DNA from 3 places in the Pseudorhizobium halotolerans genome. Region 2 is predicted to be linked to each of the others. Evidence: riboswitches for the same ligand, from Rfam matches in the RefSeq annotation. Region 2 holds a riboswitch; each other region holds the start of a gene.
The links. Region 2 has a riboswitch for thiamine pyrophosphate ahead of thiB (thiamine ABC transporter substrate binding subunit). Riboswitches for the same ligand answer to the same signal wherever they lie in the genome.
Positions count from the first base shown of each region.

Region 1: linked by a shared signal. The riboswitch ahead of FN060_RS16895 (ABC transporter permease) and the one ahead of thiB (thiamine ABC transporter substrate binding subunit) in region 2 are both predicted to bind thiamine pyrophosphate.
Region 3: linked by a shared signal. The riboswitch ahead of thiM (hydroxyethylthiazole kinase) and the one ahead of thiB (thiamine ABC transporter substrate binding subunit) in region 2 are both predicted to bind thiamine pyrophosphate.

Region 1 covers NZ_CABFWE030000011.1:313,075-318,404, forward strand. The annotation lists gene FN060_RS16885 (TRAP transporter large permease subunit) at 1-467, opposite strand, end outside; gene FN060_RS16890 (ABC transporter substrate-binding protein) at 569-1,513, opposite strand; gene FN060_RS16895 (ABC transporter permease) at 1,532-2,290, opposite strand; TPP riboswitch at 2,424-2,527, opposite strand; gene FN060_RS16900 (5-methyltetrahydropteroyltriglutamate--homocysteine S-methyltransferase) at 2,664-3,758, opposite strand; gene FN060_RS16905 (aromatic ring-hydroxylating oxygenase subunit alpha) at 4,116-5,330, shown strand, end outside.
Region 2 covers NZ_CABFWE030000001.1:209,154-214,483, forward strand. The annotation lists gene FN060_RS01065 (AAA family ATPase) at 1-607, opposite strand, end outside; gene FN060_RS01070 (thiamine diphosphokinase) at 709-1,359, shown strand; gene FN060_RS01075 (ABC-F family ATP-binding cassette domain-containing protein) at 1,363-3,186, shown strand; gene FN060_RS01080 (response regulator) at 3,338-3,787, shown strand; TPP riboswitch at 3,848-3,947, shown strand; gene thiB (thiamine ABC transporter substrate binding subunit) at 3,982-4,983, shown strand; gene thiP (thiamine/thiamine pyrophosphate ABC transporter permease) at 4,990-5,330, shown strand, end outside.
Region 3 covers NZ_CABFWE030000001.1:412,236-417,565, forward strand. The annotation lists gene FN060_RS01940 (SDR family oxidoreductase) at 1-622, shown strand, start outside; gene FN060_RS01945 (hypothetical protein) at 704-907, opposite strand; gene FN060_RS01950 (hypothetical protein) at 917-1,102, opposite strand; gene FN060_RS01955 (glycoside hydrolase family 13 protein) at 1,224-2,909, shown strand; TPP riboswitch at 3,017-3,111, shown strand; gene thiM (hydroxyethylthiazole kinase) at 3,151-3,957, shown strand; gene thiE (thiamine phosphate synthase) at 3,954-4,589, shown strand; gene thiD (bifunctional hydroxymethylpyrimidine kinase/phosphomethylpyrimidine kinase) at 4,586-5,330, shown strand, end outside.

The DNA.
Region 1 (5,330 bases), on a different contig from region 2:
ACTGATAAAAGGCCGAGGAAGCCCCTGCCCTCGCCGATACGGACCAGCAGCAGCATTGCAAGAAGGAGCGCTCCGCCTGCAGCGAGGCACCAGAAGCGCACATGTTCAGGGAGGCCGAGAGCGGGCGAGACGGAACGGAGCGCCGCTGCAGCCTCGGCACCGCCCGTGAGGAGGAGACAGCCTGCCGCCGCACTCGTCCCGTCAGCGCAAAGGCCCGCAATCCGGCGCCCCTCGTGCGGCAGCAGCCGGGTCAGGATGTCAAGCCTCAGCGAAAATGGCCCCTGCAGGCTGAGCGGCAGGCCAAGACAGATGAGCGCCAGGAAGAGCCAGAGCGCGGCCTCCTCGGTGCCTGCAAAGCCGGTGCTGGCGCCATAGCGGAGGCCGACGGTTACCAGGACAAGCAGGAGAAGCAGTGCGAGGAGCAGACCCGCCCCTGCCGACAGCACCTGCTCGACGCGCAGCGCCATCCGGGTGGCATGGATGGAGGCACGCGACCGAGGGACGGGATGAGGCCCCGACGACACCGATACTTCCTGCCTGCTCTCGCTGCAGCCGGAGACCATTTCAATCATCCGCCGATTTCGACCGCAAGGTCTTCGACGGTCGGCGCCTTATCGATAAGCCCACTCTCCGCCAGGAACGCGCCGAAACGCTCATAACGGCTTCTGTCCAGCGCAGCCGGACGTTTGGCAAAGCGCGGAAGGGTGTCGCGGAAAGCCTGGCGGTTGAGTTCGTCGTCGAGATCGGGATATGCCGCGATGAACAGCGACCATGCTTCATCCGGATGATTGGTCAGGAAGATGCTGGCCTCTTCCACCGCCTGGAGGAACCGCCGCAGGCGACCATCGTCCGAGAGATCCTTGTGGGCGATGAAGATCAACTCGTCATAGACGGGCACGCCATGCTCCTCGGGAAAGAACGAGCGCGCCTCGCCTCCAGCGAGCCGGATCTGGGTTAGTTCGAAGTTGCGGAATCCACCGACCGTTGCGTCGACCTGCCCCCCGAGCAGCGACGAGGTCAGCGCGAAGTTGACGTTGACGAGTTCCACCTCGTCGAGAGCCACGCCTTCGGCGGCGAGCATGCGCTTCAGCATGGCATCCTCGAAGCCCGAGACAGAAAAGCCGATCTTCCTGCCCTTGAGGTCCGCAAGCGTCTTGACGGGACCATCCGCGAGCACCGTCACCGTGTTCAGCGGCGTCTCCACCAGCGTGCCGAAGCGGACGAGCGGCAGACCGGCCGCGTGGTCCAGATAGAGGTTCGGCTGATAATGGACACCGACATCCGCCTGTCTTGCCGCAACCAGTCGCGGCACGGAGGACGGATCGGCAGGCGGGATCAGTTCCACATCAAGGCCTGCCGCTTCGAACAATCCCTTCTGCTGCGCGACAATCATGGGAGCGTGGTCCGGGTTGACGAACCACTCCAGCATGACCGTCAGGCGATCGGCGGCGTGGGACGGTACCGGCCAGGCAAGCATGGCAGCGACGGCCCAGGAAAGAAGATGTATTCTCATGAATGTTTCTCCGGCTAACTATCTTGGATCGGTGTGGTGGACTTCCGGCGCCCATGGGATGATGCGGGCTGTCGCGACATCGACCGCAAGCCGCAGCACGAGGGTGAGCACGGCAAGAAGGACCATGGCGGCGAAGACGATGTCGGTCTGCATGCGGGCATTCGCCTGCACCATGACAAAGCCAAGCCCGGCCGACGCCCCGACCCATTCGCCGACCACGGCGCCGATCGGCGCAAGGGGCGCGGCAACGCGAAGGCCCGAGATCAGGCCCGGCAGAGCCAGGGGCGCGCGGATGTAGCGAAGGGTCTGCCAATGGGTCGCCCGGGTCAGCGCAACGGCATCGAGGATCGCAGGTTCGGTCCGGCGCAGGCCATCAGCAAAGGCGGAGGCGACCGGGAAGAAGATGATGATCGTCGCCATGACGGCCTTGGAGGCGATCCCGAACCCGAACCACAACACGAGGATCGGCGCCAGCACGAAGACCGGCAGCCCCTGCAGCACCAGGACGGCCGGCCAGATCAGCCGGCCGGCACGGGGGAAGGCGGCGGCGGCAAGCGCCGCGAGCGCACCCAGAACGGCGCCACAGGCGAGCCCGATGGCGATCTCGGCGATGGTGACCAGGCTGTTGCGAAGCAGGAAACCGCCCTGGCGGGCGAAGGCGGCAAGGACGTCCGCCGGCGGCGGCAGGATATAGGCCGGGGGATGGAAGAGCCATATGCCGGCCTGCCAGAGCACCAGCAGCCCGACGAGTCCCATCCCCATGTGACGGGGTGGCATGGCTCGACCTAACGCATCGATGAGGCGGCTGGCGGGCGTCCTGTCCGAGGGCTAGGTCTTGAAGAGTATGGCATGGTTCGATCTCCCGACGTCAATCACGGAGATCCAGGCAGAGCGGAGAAGAGAATTGGCGCCGAAAGGCCGTTTCCGTTCCTACGCCGGTATGACCCGGATCAGGTTCAAGGGTCCGGCTCACCGCCATCTCAGCACCGTTACGATGCCCCCCTCGGAATACCGCCATGTTTCATGAACCACGCGGACATGTCAATCCGGGTCCAAAGCCGACGCTCAGGCGTGCCGACTTCATTACCCTCCATGCCAAAGAGATCGGCAGACCCGCCCTCGACGGTCGGGCCCGCCTTCGCGGACAGCCTTACGCTGTTCCCCAGATCGTCTGCGCGGTCTTCACGACGAGCTCGAGCTTGCGCCGCTGGTCTTCCTCGGTGATCGCATTGCCGTGCTCGGTCGATGCGAAGCCGCACTGCGGTGCAATTCCCAGCTGATCCATGTCCACGTACTGGGAGGCCGCCTCGAACTGCTTGCGCAGCCAGTCGATCGATTCCAGTTCCGCCGTCTTCGTGGTGATGAAACCAGCCATGATTCGCTTCTTGCCCTTCGGCAGGAGCTTCAGCGGCTCCAGTCCGCCGGCACGGTCGGTATCGTATTCCATGAAATAGATATCGACGCTGGTCTTGTTGAAGATGGCGTCGGCGGCTGCGTCGTAGCCGCCGGTGGCAGCGTAGGTTGAGCGGAAATTGCCGCGGCACATGTGCATGCCGATGACCATGTCGGACGGACGATCCTTAATCGCCTCTTCCAGCATCCAGGCATAGCGGTCGATCAACCAGTCGGGATCCTGCCCCATGGCCTTGCGCTGCTCGCGCTGCTTCGGGTCGCCGAGATAGGCGAAGAAGATATCGTCGAGCTGCAGGTAGCGGCAGCCGGCCGCGTAATAGGCGGCAACGGCCTGACGATAGGTCTCGGCGATATCCGCAAAGAGCACGTCTGGATCCTTGTACTCGGCAGGACGGACGTCGGCCGGGTCGGTGCGGAAATGCACGCAGGACGGACCGGGAATGGAAATCTTCGGGCAGACACTGGTGTGGTCTTTCACGAAGGTGAAGTGTTCGAGCATTGGGTGGTCCTTCGGGAAGCCGAGCTTGCCGTTGATCACCGGATGCACCGGCGGGATCTGCGTGCCGTGGAACTGCACGCCCTCTCCGCGGGTCTCCATGTCCATGCCGTCAAGCATGCCCATGAAATCGAAATGCCAGAAGGCGCGACGCGCTTCGCCGTCGGTGACAACCTTCAGGCCGACCTCTTCCTGCATCTTGATGAGTTTCGGGATCTCCGCGTCTTCGATGGCGCGCAGGGTCGCCGCATCGGCGCGGGCGGCGCGTGCCTCGGCAATCGGGCGCGGGCGAAGAAGACTGCCGACATGGTCGGCGCGGAAAGGTGGTGTCGGCATGCTGATCCTCCAGTTGATGTCGCGCATTCCGGACGGGATCAGAAGGCTCGATCCTCGTCCTCCGTGGCGACCGCCTTGCCGATACCACAGGATGAGCCGGAACCGGAGAGGAAATCGTTGATCTGTCCGACTGTTCCGTTTGCGCAGTGGCGATGTCGCGGAAGAACATCTCGGGACGGCTCCTCCTCTGCTAGCCTGCAGGTGTTCGGCGCCGCACCAGTTGTTGCATCGAATGGAGAATGACCGGCCCAAAGTCGATACGGAGCGACTTGTTGCGGTGGGCGATCGGGCGACGGCGCCAACAGGCGACCGATGCGCAGCTAAGCCATCCAACGGTCCCGCAAAGGGATGAAGAACATGGATGCGCGCGACGACATGCTTCGCCGGCTCAAGGCGCGAGCCGACGGATTCAGCCTTGAACAGCCCTTCTACATCGATCCCGATTTCCATCGGGTCGATCTCGAGGAGATCTGGTACAAGGACTGGCTGTTCATCGGACATGATTGCGAAATTCCCCGCGCCGGCAACTACTTCACCGTCCAGGTCGGCGACTATCCCGTCGTGATCGTCAGGGGCAAGGACGGCGTCATCCGTGCATTCCACAACACCTGTCGCCATCGCGGCCATCGCGTCTGCACGCAGGAACGCGGCGCATCTGCCCGGCTCGTCTGCCCCTATCACCAGTGGACCTACGATCTCGACGGCTCGCTGGTGTTCGCGCGGCAGATGGGCGAGGACTTCGACAAGGCACAGTTCGGGATGAAGCCTGTCTCCTGCGAGAGCGTCGCCGGCTATATCTTCGTCTGCCTCGCCGCAACGCCCACCGATTTTGCACCGGTACGCGCTTCGATCGAGCCCTACATGAAGCCGCACCGGCTGTGGGAGGCCAAGGTCGCCCATCGCAACACGATCATCGAAAAGGGCAACTGGAAGCTCGTCTGGGAAAACAACCGGGAATGCTACCACTGCGCCAGCAACCATCCGGAACTCTGCCGCACCTATCCGGAGGCACCGAGCGCCACCGGCGTCCAGGGCGCAAAAGACGATCCGGTCATTGCAGAGCATTGGGCACGCTGCGAGGCGGCCGGGCTGCCCAGCGAATTCCGGATCGACGCTTCGGGCCAGTTCCGCACCGCCCGCATGCCGCTGATCCAGGATGCCGAAAGCTACACGATGACGGGCAGGAGAGCCGTCCGTCGGCCCTTGTCGGACGAAGTGACGACCTCGCATATCGGGACCATGCTGCTCTTCCACTATCCGACGACCTGGAACCACATCCTCGTCGATCACGCGATCTCCTTCCGCGTCCTGCCGCTATCGGCGGAGGAGACGGCGGTCACGACGACATGGCTCGTGCACAGGGATGCAGTCGAGGGAGTGGACTACGATCTCAATGAACTGACGCATGTCTGGAACATGACGAACGACCAGGACCGGCGGATCGTCGAGGAGAATGCCTTCGGCATCCGCTCGCCCGCCTACGAGCCCGGTCCCTATTCGCCCGAGCACGAGGGCGGGGTGATGCAGTTCGTAGAATGGTACACGACCTTCATGACAAATCGCCTGCAGGGT
Region 2 (5,330 bases):
TTCGAACCAGTTCCTGCTTGATGCCCGGGTAGTGCACCTCGACGATGCGCGCGAGGGTCGCGGCATCCGGAAACCGGATGTAATGGAAGAAACAGCGGCGAAGGAAGGCATCCGGCAGTTCCTTCTCATTGTTCGAGGTGATGATGACGATCGGCCTCTGCTGCGCCTTCACCGTCTCGCCTGTCTCGTAGACATGGAACTCCATCCGGTCGAGTTCCTGCAGGAGGTCGTTCGGAAACTCGATATCCGCCTTGTCGATCTCGTCGATCAGCAGAACGGTCTTCTGCGGCGCGGCAAAGGCCTGCCAGAGCTTCCCCTGCCGGATATAGTTGCGAACGTCATTCACGCGCGCGTCACCGAGTTGGCTGTCGCGCAGGCGCGAGACCGCATCGTATTCGTAAAGGCCTTGCTGCGCCTTGGTGGTCGACTTGACGTTCCATTCGATGAGATCGAGACCGAGCGCCGAGGCGATCTGCCGGGCCAGTTCCGTCTTGCCGGTCCCCGGCTCGCCCTTGACCAGGAGCGGTCGCTCGAGGCGGATGGCGGCGTTGACCGCGACCATCAGGTCGCTATCGGCGATATAGTCGGATGTACCATGAAATTGCATGAGGAGACCTGTAGGGAATTTTTGGCGGCAACCTAAAAGCTCGGCAGAACCGGTGCAAGCCGCTTTCCCTTGCCTGTCGGTCTGGGCTATGGACATCGCCAATGACCAAGTCCACGTTCACGATCCTCCTCGGAGGCGAGCTCACCCTCACAGAACGGCTGCGCGAAGCGCTCGAAGGAAGCCGCTTCATCGCGGCCGACGGCGGCATGCGACATGCCGCAACCCTCAACATCGAGCCCGAGCTCTGGGTCGGTGACTTCGACTCGACGCCGCCGGGACTAATCGCGGCGCAGTCCGGAGTTCCGCGGCAGCCCTACCCCGCTGCAAAAAACGAGACGGACGGAGAGATCGCAACCGCGGAGGCCATCGATCGGGGTGCCGAGCGTCTGGTGCTTGCCGGCGCGCTCGGCGGCGAGCGAAGCGACCATGCCCTGCAGCATGTCTTCCACGCCCTCAGCCTGGCGGAACGCGGGATTGAAGTGCTTCTGACCTCCGGCGCCGAAGAAGCCGTCCCCCTGCTTCCCGGACGCCGCCTTCTGGATCTGCCGGCAGGCTCCCTGTTCTCCGTCATCGGGTTTTCCAAGCTGGAAGGCCTCGACATCCTCAACGCCCGTTATCCGCTCGAAGACTTTTCCTTGCCCTTCGGCTCGTCGCGGACAGTTTCCAATGTGGCCGAGGGTCCGGTTGCCTTCGCGCTTAGGCGCGGGAAGGCAATGATCTTCGCCCGCCCCTACGATCTGACAGGAGCCTGAACCGTGGCACCTCCCATCCTCAAACTCGACGACATCTTCCTGAGCTTCGGGGGCACGCCCCTTCTCGCCGGCGCGGGACTGCAGGTGGAGCCGGGCGACCGCATCTGCCTCGTCGGCCGCAACGGATCCGGCAAGTCAACCCTGATGAAGATCGCGGCCGGTCTGGTCGAGCCGCAGTCCGGGGAGGTATTCCGCCATCCGGGCGCCACCATACGATACCTGGAGCAGGCGCCGGATTTTGGGGATTACCGGACGGTACAGGCCTATGCCGAAGCGGGTCTCGGTCCAGGGGACGATCGCTATCGCGTCACCTACCTCCTGGAGCATCTCGGCCTGAGCGGCGAAGAGGATCCGAACCGGCTGTCGGGAGGCGAGGCCCGGCGGGCGGCGCTCGCCCGCGTCATGGCGCCGGAACCAGACATCCTGATGCTGGACGAGCCGACGAACCATCTCGACCTGCCAACAATCGAATGGCTGGAGGAGGAACTGAGGAAGACGCGGAGCGCCCTCGTCCTCATCTCGCACGACCGACGATTCCTTGAGAAAGTATCGACGGCGACGGTTTGGCTCGATCGCGGCACGTCGCGACGTCTCGATCGCGGATTTTCTCATTTCGAGGCCTGGCGCGACGAGGTCCTGGCGGCAGAGGAACTGGAGCAGCACAAGCTGGGCAAGGCGATCGAGCGCGAGGAGCACTGGCTGCGCTACGGCGTGACGGCCCGGCGCAAGCGCAACATGCGCCGGCTGGGAGAACTGCAGACGATGCGCGCCGCCTATCGCGGTCACAAAGGTCCGCAAGGGTCAGTCCAGGCGGCGGCATCGGAAGGTCGGGAATCCGGAAAGCTGGTGATCGAGGCAGAAGCGATCACCAAGAGTTATGGAGACCGGCTTATCGTCGCGCCCTTCTCCATCCGCGTACACCGGGGCGACAGGATAGGCCTTGTGGGACCCAACGGTGCCGGAAAGACGACGCTATTGAAGATGCTGACGGGGCAGCTCGATCCGGATACGGGAACGGTGCGGCTCGGGACAAATCTCGAAATCGCCACGCTGGACCAGAAGCGGGAGGATCTCGACCCCGAGGACACGCTTTCCCACTACCTCACCGACGGGCGCGGCGAAACGCTTCTCGTCAATGGTGAGCAGCGTCACGTCGCGGGCTATATGAAGGATTTCCTGTTCCAGCCCGAGCAGATCCGCACTCCGATCAAGAACCTTTCCGGCGGCGAGCGGGCACGGTTGATCCTGGCGCGGATCATGGCCAGGCCGTCCAACCTGCTGATCCTCGACGAGCCGACAAACGATCTCGACATCGAGACACTGGATCTGCTGCAGGAGATCGTCGCCGGCTACAACGGCACTGTCATTCTGGTCAGCCACGACCGCGACTTCCTCGACCGGACGGTCACCTCGACCATAGCACCCGCGGATCCGGAAGCGCCGGACGGGCGCTGGATCGAATATGCCGGCGGGTACTCCGACATGCTGGCACAACGCCGCGGCGTCCAGGAGGAAAGGCGGCGTTCCGAACGCCAGGCAAGGGAGAAGACGGAGACGTCGACGCCGGCCGATGAGGCGCCGAAAAACCGCGGCAAGCTGTCCTTCAAGCAGAAGTTCGCGCTGGAAAACCTGCCGAAGGACATCGCCAAGGCTGAGGCCGAGGTTGCCGCCCGGGAGAAGCGAATGGCGGATCCCGACCTTTTCACGAAAGATCCGGCAGCCTTCACCGCGCTCGCATCTGAACTGGAGGCGCTACGCAAGCGGCTCGCAGAGATGGAAGAGGAATGGCTCGAGCTTGAAATGCTGCGCGAGGAGTTGGAGGGGTGACGTTAACCATCTGTTATCCATGAAACGCACTTGAAACCCGTCAACCTGTCACAATGCGGAACAATGACGGCAGGTGGTCGTTCGGGTGGCAGTATCGATGCGGCACGGCCGGGATCGGTACGAAGCGGCACCGAACCATCAGGAGCATCCGATGCTGACAAGTGTAACGAGTGGTTGGCAGACCCCGGTCTCTGAGGAACATCGCGTCCTGATCGTGGAAGACGAGTTTCTCATCGCCTTGGACGTGGCTGATACGGTCGAAGCCATGGGCTTGAAGGTCGCGGGCCTCGCCAATGGCCGCAACCCCGCACTCGCACTCGCCCAGTCTGCCGACATTGCCCTTGTCGATGTCAATCTAGCTGACGGCAAGACTGGACCGTCGATCGGCCGCGAACTTGCCGAGAAATATGGCGTTGCCGTCATCTTCATGACTGCCAATCCTGAAGAGATCGAAGCCGGAAGCTATGGACCGCTCGGGGTGCTGACGAAGCCGGTAATGCCGCATGTGATCGAGCAGACGATCGGCTATATCCTTGCAGGCCGAACGGGAGGTCATGCTGAACTCCCGCGCGAGCTTCGCGTCCTTCAAAGCGCCCACTGACGCTCATTGAGCAACCATGGACGGCGCTTGCCAAGCGCCGGATCGATCGCTACATCTCTGGCCGATCTAACGGGGTGCCACTTCGTGGCTGAGAGGCTCTCGCCAACCCGCAGAACCTGATCCGGTTAACACCGGCGGAGGGATTAGACGGCGTCGATCAGCCCCTCGTCCTTTCTGCCAAAGAGGAGGCATTGATGCGGCTCTCGGCACTTTCGCTTATCATAGCGGCGATGACCGCTTCGACGCCGGCCATGGCTCAGGAGCGCAGCCTGACCGTCTACACCTATGAGAGCTTCACCGCCGAATGGGGGCCGGGGCCAAGGGTCAAGGAAGAGTTCGAGAAATCTTGTGCCTGCCGCGTCAACTTCGTGGCGGTCGCGGATGGCGTCGCACTTCTTTCGCGGTTGAAGCTCGAAGGCGAGAATAACGAGGCCGACGTCGTTCTCGGTCTCGACACCAATCTTGCCGATGAAGCCAAGGCCACTGGCCTGTTCGAAAGGCATGCACTGGATACAAGTCCCATCAGCGTGCCGGGCGGGTACGGGGACGACGTCTTCATCCCCTACGACTACGGACATTTCGCCGTCATTTATGACACTCAATCGATCGCCCCGCCGGCCAGCCTGAAGGAGCTGGTCGAGGGCGACCCTTCGGAAAAGATCGTCATCCAGGATCCGAGAACCTCCACCCCAGGCCTCGGTCTGCTTTTGTGGATGAAGTCGGTTTACGGCGAGGAGGCCGAGGCGGCGTGGGCAAAGCTTCGTCGACGCATCCTGACGGTCACGCCGGGCTGGTCTGAGGCCTATGGATTGTTCACCAAGGGAGAGGTCCCGATGGTTCTCTCCTATACTACTTCCCCTGCCTATCACATGGTGGCCGAGGACATTGATCGGTACCAGGCAGCGCCCTTCTCGGAAGGCCACTATATCCAGATCGAGGTCGCAGGTCTGTTGCGGACATCGGAGAACAAGGACCTGGCGCGCCAGTTTCTCAAATTCATGATGTCGCCGGCCTTCCAGAACATCATACCGACCACCAACTGGATGATGCCGGCCGGCCAGACGAGCGAGCCCTTGCCGGAAGCGTTCGACCGCCTCGTCCAGCCGGAAAAGACCTTCCTCATGGACTCCGCGGACGTGGCGAGAAACCGGCAGGCCTGGATCAATGAGTGGCTGGTGGCGATGAGCGGACGCTAAAGCTCTATGCTGACGAGACGGGAGCAGCAAACTGCAATCGGGGCAGGTATCGTCACCTTCGCAAGCGTCGCTGCCTTCATCGGTCTTGCCACCTATTCCCTCCTTGCCGCGGCGCCAGACGCTGGCGGCAAGGCGCTCTGGACAGCTTACACGGCGCGCGTGCTGCGGTTCACGCTTCTTCAGGCAGGGCTCTCCACTTTGCTGTCTATCGGTCTGGCGATTCCGGTCGCACTGGCGCTGGCGCGGCGGCCGCAACTTCCGGGCAGGCTCTGGATCCTGCGGCTGATGGCGCTGCCGATGGGTCTGCCCGCACTCGTCGCTGCCCTCGGCCTCATTACGATCTGGGG
Region 3 (5,330 bases), 200 kb from region 2:
ACAGGCCGTGGTGCTCGAGGCCGATGTTTCCGACGAGGCGCAGATGAGAAGCGCGGTAACTGAATTGATCGATGCTTTCGAACGTCTCGACATCGTTGTCGCCAATGCCGGCATCAACGGGGTGTGGGCACCCATCGACACTCTCCAGCCCGATGAATGGGATCAGACGATCGCTGTAAATCTGCGGGGCACGTATCTCACGCTCCACACCACCGTTCCCGTCATGAAAGCGCACGGTGGCGGGTCGATCATCATCGTCTCCTCCATCAATGGCAACCGGACGTTCAGTTCGCCGGGCGCCACCGCCTATTCGGCCACCAAGGCCGCACAGGTCGCCATAACGAAGCAGCTCGCGCTCGAACTGGGCAGGCACAAGATACGGATCAACGCGGTCTGCCCCGGCAAGATCGACACCGAGATAGATGACAACACCAGCATTCGGAATCCAGGCAAGACCGCCGTTCCCGTAGAATGGCCGGAGGGCGACATCCCCCTGACCGAGGGTAAACCGGGCGCCTCCATGGATGTTGCTGACGTGATCCTGTTCCTCGCCTCGCACAGGGCGAGACATGTGACCGGCGTTCCGATCTACGTCGATGGCGGCCAAGGTCTGTTGCGATAACATCGGTCAGCCGCGAGCGGCATAGAGCATGGTCCAGGAGAAACCGGCACCGATCCGTGGTGCCGGTTGTTCCCATGTCGTCTAGTGGCTGCCGCCGCCTTTACGTACTGAGTCATGGGTATGATGGCTGTCATGCTCGCCACCTCCGCCCGAGACCTTGCTGCGGGAACGATTGTCTGGATCAGCCGGCGGCTTCTTCAAGTCGAGTGGCGCCTTGGCATTTTCGTGCGAGGAGCCGGGTCCTCCTTGCCGGATGCTGGCCGGCGTCTTTTGCGATGTAGACATGCAACGCTCCTAACGGTCCTGCTGGTAACCCTGATGAGTGGTGTTCACCTTGCTGTTGCTCTGTTGACCCTGCTTGTCGAAATTCTTTTCGCGCGGGTCGACGGGGTTGCCCTTGGAAAGGCTGGCGGCGGAACGCTCGCCGGTGCCCTTGTCGCTGCGGTTCTCGTCGGGGACGGGTGGGAGTTTGCTGTTCATTACGACCTCCTGTGTAAGTAAGTCGTATGGCTAACAGACATGATGGCTCAATGTTCCGGCAAACGGGAACCGGCCCGCCAATCCTGCGTTGCGGACCGTGATGTCGATATCGGAGCCGCCCATGAAAGAGCTTGTGAACAAGCCAAAGTCCCTCTCGATCATCGAGCGAAAATGGTGGCACGCGGCGACCGTCTACCAGATCTATCCGCGCAGCTTCTGCGACAGCAACGGCGATGGGATTGGCGACATTCCCGGCATCATCGGTCGGCTGGACTATCTGCAGTCCCTTGGCGTCACCGTTTTATGGCTGTCGCCCATCTACAAGTCGCCCATGGACGACAACGGATACGACATATCCGATTATCAGAACATCGCAGATGAATTCGGTACCCTCGCTGATTTCGACAAACTGGTCGCCGAGGCGCGTCAGCGCGGCATCGGGATCCTTCTGGATCTGGTGGTCAATCATACCTCCGACGAGCACCCATGGTTCGTCGAGTCCCGCAGTTCGCGCGAAAGCCGCCTGCGCGACTTCTATATATGGCGACCGCCGTCAGCCGATGGGGGCCCTCCCAATGATCTGACCTCGTCCTTCGGAGGTTCCGCCTGGACGCTCGATCCCCGCACTGGCGAATATTACCTCCACCTGTTTTCAAGGCGGCAGCCGGACCTCAACTGGAAGAACCCGGAGGTCAGGTCCGAAATCTACCGCATGATGAACTGGTGGCTCGACCGCGGAATTGCCGGCTTTCGGATGGACGTAATCGACCTGATCGGCAAGGAGGTCGATGCCGGCATCACCGCAGACGGCCCGCACCTCCATGATTACCTGCAGGAAATGAACCGCGAGACATTCGGAGAGCGGGACGTTTTGACAGTCGGCGAGGCCTGGAGTGCGACGCCCGATTCCGCCCTGCTCTACTCAGGACGGGAGCGCAGGGAGCTCTCCATGGTCTTCCAGTTCGAACATGTCACCCAGAGCTGGGACGAGATCCACGGCAAGTGGCGACCAAAGCCCGTCGATCTGGTGAAGCTGAAAGCCGTTCTGGGCAAGTGGCAACATGCTCTGGCAGAAGACGGCTGGAACTCCCTGTTTTGGGGCAATCATGATCTGCCGCGCGCCGTGTCACGATATGGGGATGCCACGGGTTATCATGTTGAATCGGCCAAGATGCTGGCGACCGTGCTGCACCTGATGAAGGGCACGCCGTTCATCTATCAGGGGGAAGAGATCGGCATGACGAACGTCTCCTTCACGTCCCTCGACCAATACAAGGACATCGAAACCCTCAACATGCATCGTCTGCACGTCGAGGCTGGCCTTTCGACAGAGGACTTCATCCGCGGTGCCAATGAGAGCGGCCGCGACAATGCGCGAACGCCCATGCAGTGGAGCGCCGATCCTCACGGCGGCTTCACGACCGGCTCCCCGTGGATTGAGGTTAATCCCAACTACGCGACGCTGAATGCAGCCAGCCAAGTATCCGACGATCGATCAATCTGGGCGCATTACCGGGAGCTGGTTTCGCTGCGCAAGCAGCATCCCGTCATCGTCTATGGTCGCTATCAGGCCTGGCTGGATCACCATCCCGACGTCTTCATCTACACGCGAACGCTGGACGACGAGGAACTGCTGGTAATCGCCAATTTCACTCCGCGCACAATTACGATCGAACTTCCGGATGAACTCCACCGACGCGGTCGTCCCTTGATCAGCAATTACTCGCCGGTTAAGGAGGTTGGGGAGACCCTTGGCCTCGCGCCTTACGAAGCTTTCGCGCTGCTCTCGTCCCGCCTCGCGCCCTAGGTGCACCGGAGCAACCTCCGCCCGACGCGAGCCAGCATGGGCCGCACCCGCCCCGTGCAGTTCGGGACGCTTTCGAGAGTGACAACTGGCCCAATTCTTCCTAAGCTGCGAACAGACGGGGGCGTCCGCTGAAGCGGGCTGAGAAGCACCCTTTGAACCTGAACCAGATCATGCTGGCGGAGGGAGTCGCGGGTCGAGATGCCCTTGCCTTACCCTCGCTGGACGAAGAAAGGCGTTTCTCTTGACCGATTTTCCTTCCAGTTGCGGGACATTGCTGGAGGCGCTGCGCGCAAGCAACCCGCTCATCCAATGCATCACCAATGATGTGTCGATGAACATTGCCGCAAATGTCCTTCTCGCTGCCGGCGCATCTCCGGCGATGGTCAGCGCCGAGGAGGAGGCTGCCGAGTTTGCCCGAATTGCAGCGGCCGTCACGATCAACATCGGCACCCTGTGGGCGGCTGACGTCCCGGGCATGAGAGGTGCCGCCGGCGCGGCAAAGGAGACAGGCAAGCCCTGGGTCCTCGATCCCGTCGCCCACTATGCCACGAGCTTTCGTCGTCGCGTTGTAGGCGAACTCCTTGAGCTCCAGCCGACCATCGTCCGGGGAAATGCTTCGGAAGTCATGGCACTCGCTGGCCTTGAGAGCAGGGGACAAGGCGTTGACAGCCGTGACAGCAGCTTGGCGGCAGAAACGGCGGCCGTGGATCTTGCCCGACGCTTCGCCTGCGTCGTTGCCGTCACCGGCGAGATCGATCTCGTCACGGATGGACGTCGCCGGGTTTGGATCGAGGGGGGCTCCACGCTCATGCCGAAGGTTACCGCGCTGGGCTGCGCATTGACCTGCCTTACCGGAGCCTTCGCCGCCGTCGCGCCGGGCCGGGCGCTGGAGGCGACCGTCGCCGCCATGACGTTGTTCGCCGTTTGTGGTGAGGATGCCAGCCACCGGGCCGAGGGCCCAGGCTCTTTCCCACCCCTGTTCCTCGATGCGCTGGCGGCGATCGGTCCGAAGAGGCTGGAGTCTGAAGCAAGGATACAAGCGGAATGAAGATTTTCGACCTGTCGCTTTATGTCGTCCTCGATCCCGATCTTTGCCGCTCGGTGGGTATGGTCGAGACTGCGCGCCTTGCCGCGGAAGGCGGCGCCACCATGATGCAGCTTCGAGACAAGCGCGCCGACCGGACGAGCCTGATCGAGACAGGCAAGGCGCTCAAAGCTGCCCTGGCCGGATACGGAATACCGCTGATCGTCAATGATGACGTAGAGGCCGCACTCGAGATCGGTGCAGACGGCGTGCATGTCGGGCAGGAAGACATGTCGGCAGCTGCGGCGCGGCTTGCCATCGGCGATCAACTGATCATTGGCCTTTCCGTCGAGACTGCGCAACTAGCGCACGAGGTGGATCCGAGTATCGTCGACTATGTCGGCGTTGGGCCGGTCTTCGCCACCGGGACCAAGCCGGATCACAAGCAACCAATCGGCCTGGACGGTCTCGCCCACATCGTATCCGTCTCACCAGTTCCGGCAGTCGCGATCGGTGGACTGAAGATGGAGCATGCCGCTTCGGTCATTGCCGCTGGAGCCGCCGGCCTTGCCGTCGTCTCCGCCGTCTGCGGTACGCCCGATCCACGCAGTGCAGCCCGTGCCCTGATCCAGGAAACAGAAGGGGCGCGGCCATGATTGCGAACATTCTCTCCATTGCCGGATCCGACCCGTCCGGGGGAGCAGGCATACAGGCCGATCTGAAGACCTTCGCGGCTCGCGGTACCTATGGAATGGCGGTCGTGACCGCCCTCACCGCGCAGAACACGAAAGGCGTCTACGGCGTCCAGGTAATTTCGGCCAGCTTCGTTGCTGATCAGATCCGGGCCGTTTTCGACGACGTCCGCGTCGATGCCGTTAAGATCGGCATGATCGCAAATGCGGAAATCGCCGAGACCGTGGCCGACATCCTGTCCCGGCAGCCCGACGTGCCGATCGTGCTCGACCCAGTGATGATTGCCAAAGGCGGCGCCTCGCTTCTCGCAGAACAGGCGGTCTCAGCGCTTCGGGATCGCCTCCTGCCACTTGCCACGGTGGTGACGCCGAATCTTCCCGAAGCAGCCGCCCTTCTGGGAGAGCCAGAGGCGCGGGATCGCCCAACGATGGCTGAACAGGCGGAAGCGCTCAGAGCCCTCGGTGCCCGGTCAGTGCTGGTCAAGGGGGGCCATCTTCCGGAGGATGAAAGTCCCGACGTCCTTGCCGATCCCACGGGCCTGACATGGCTTGAAGGGCGGCGGTTCCAGACCTCCAATACGCATGGGACGGGATGTACGCTATCCAGCGCGATTGCTGCCGAACTGGGCAAGGGTAATGATGTCGTGGCCGCCGTCCGAACGGCCAAGCTGTACCTCGCATCAGCGATCCGTCGTTCCGGGGAAC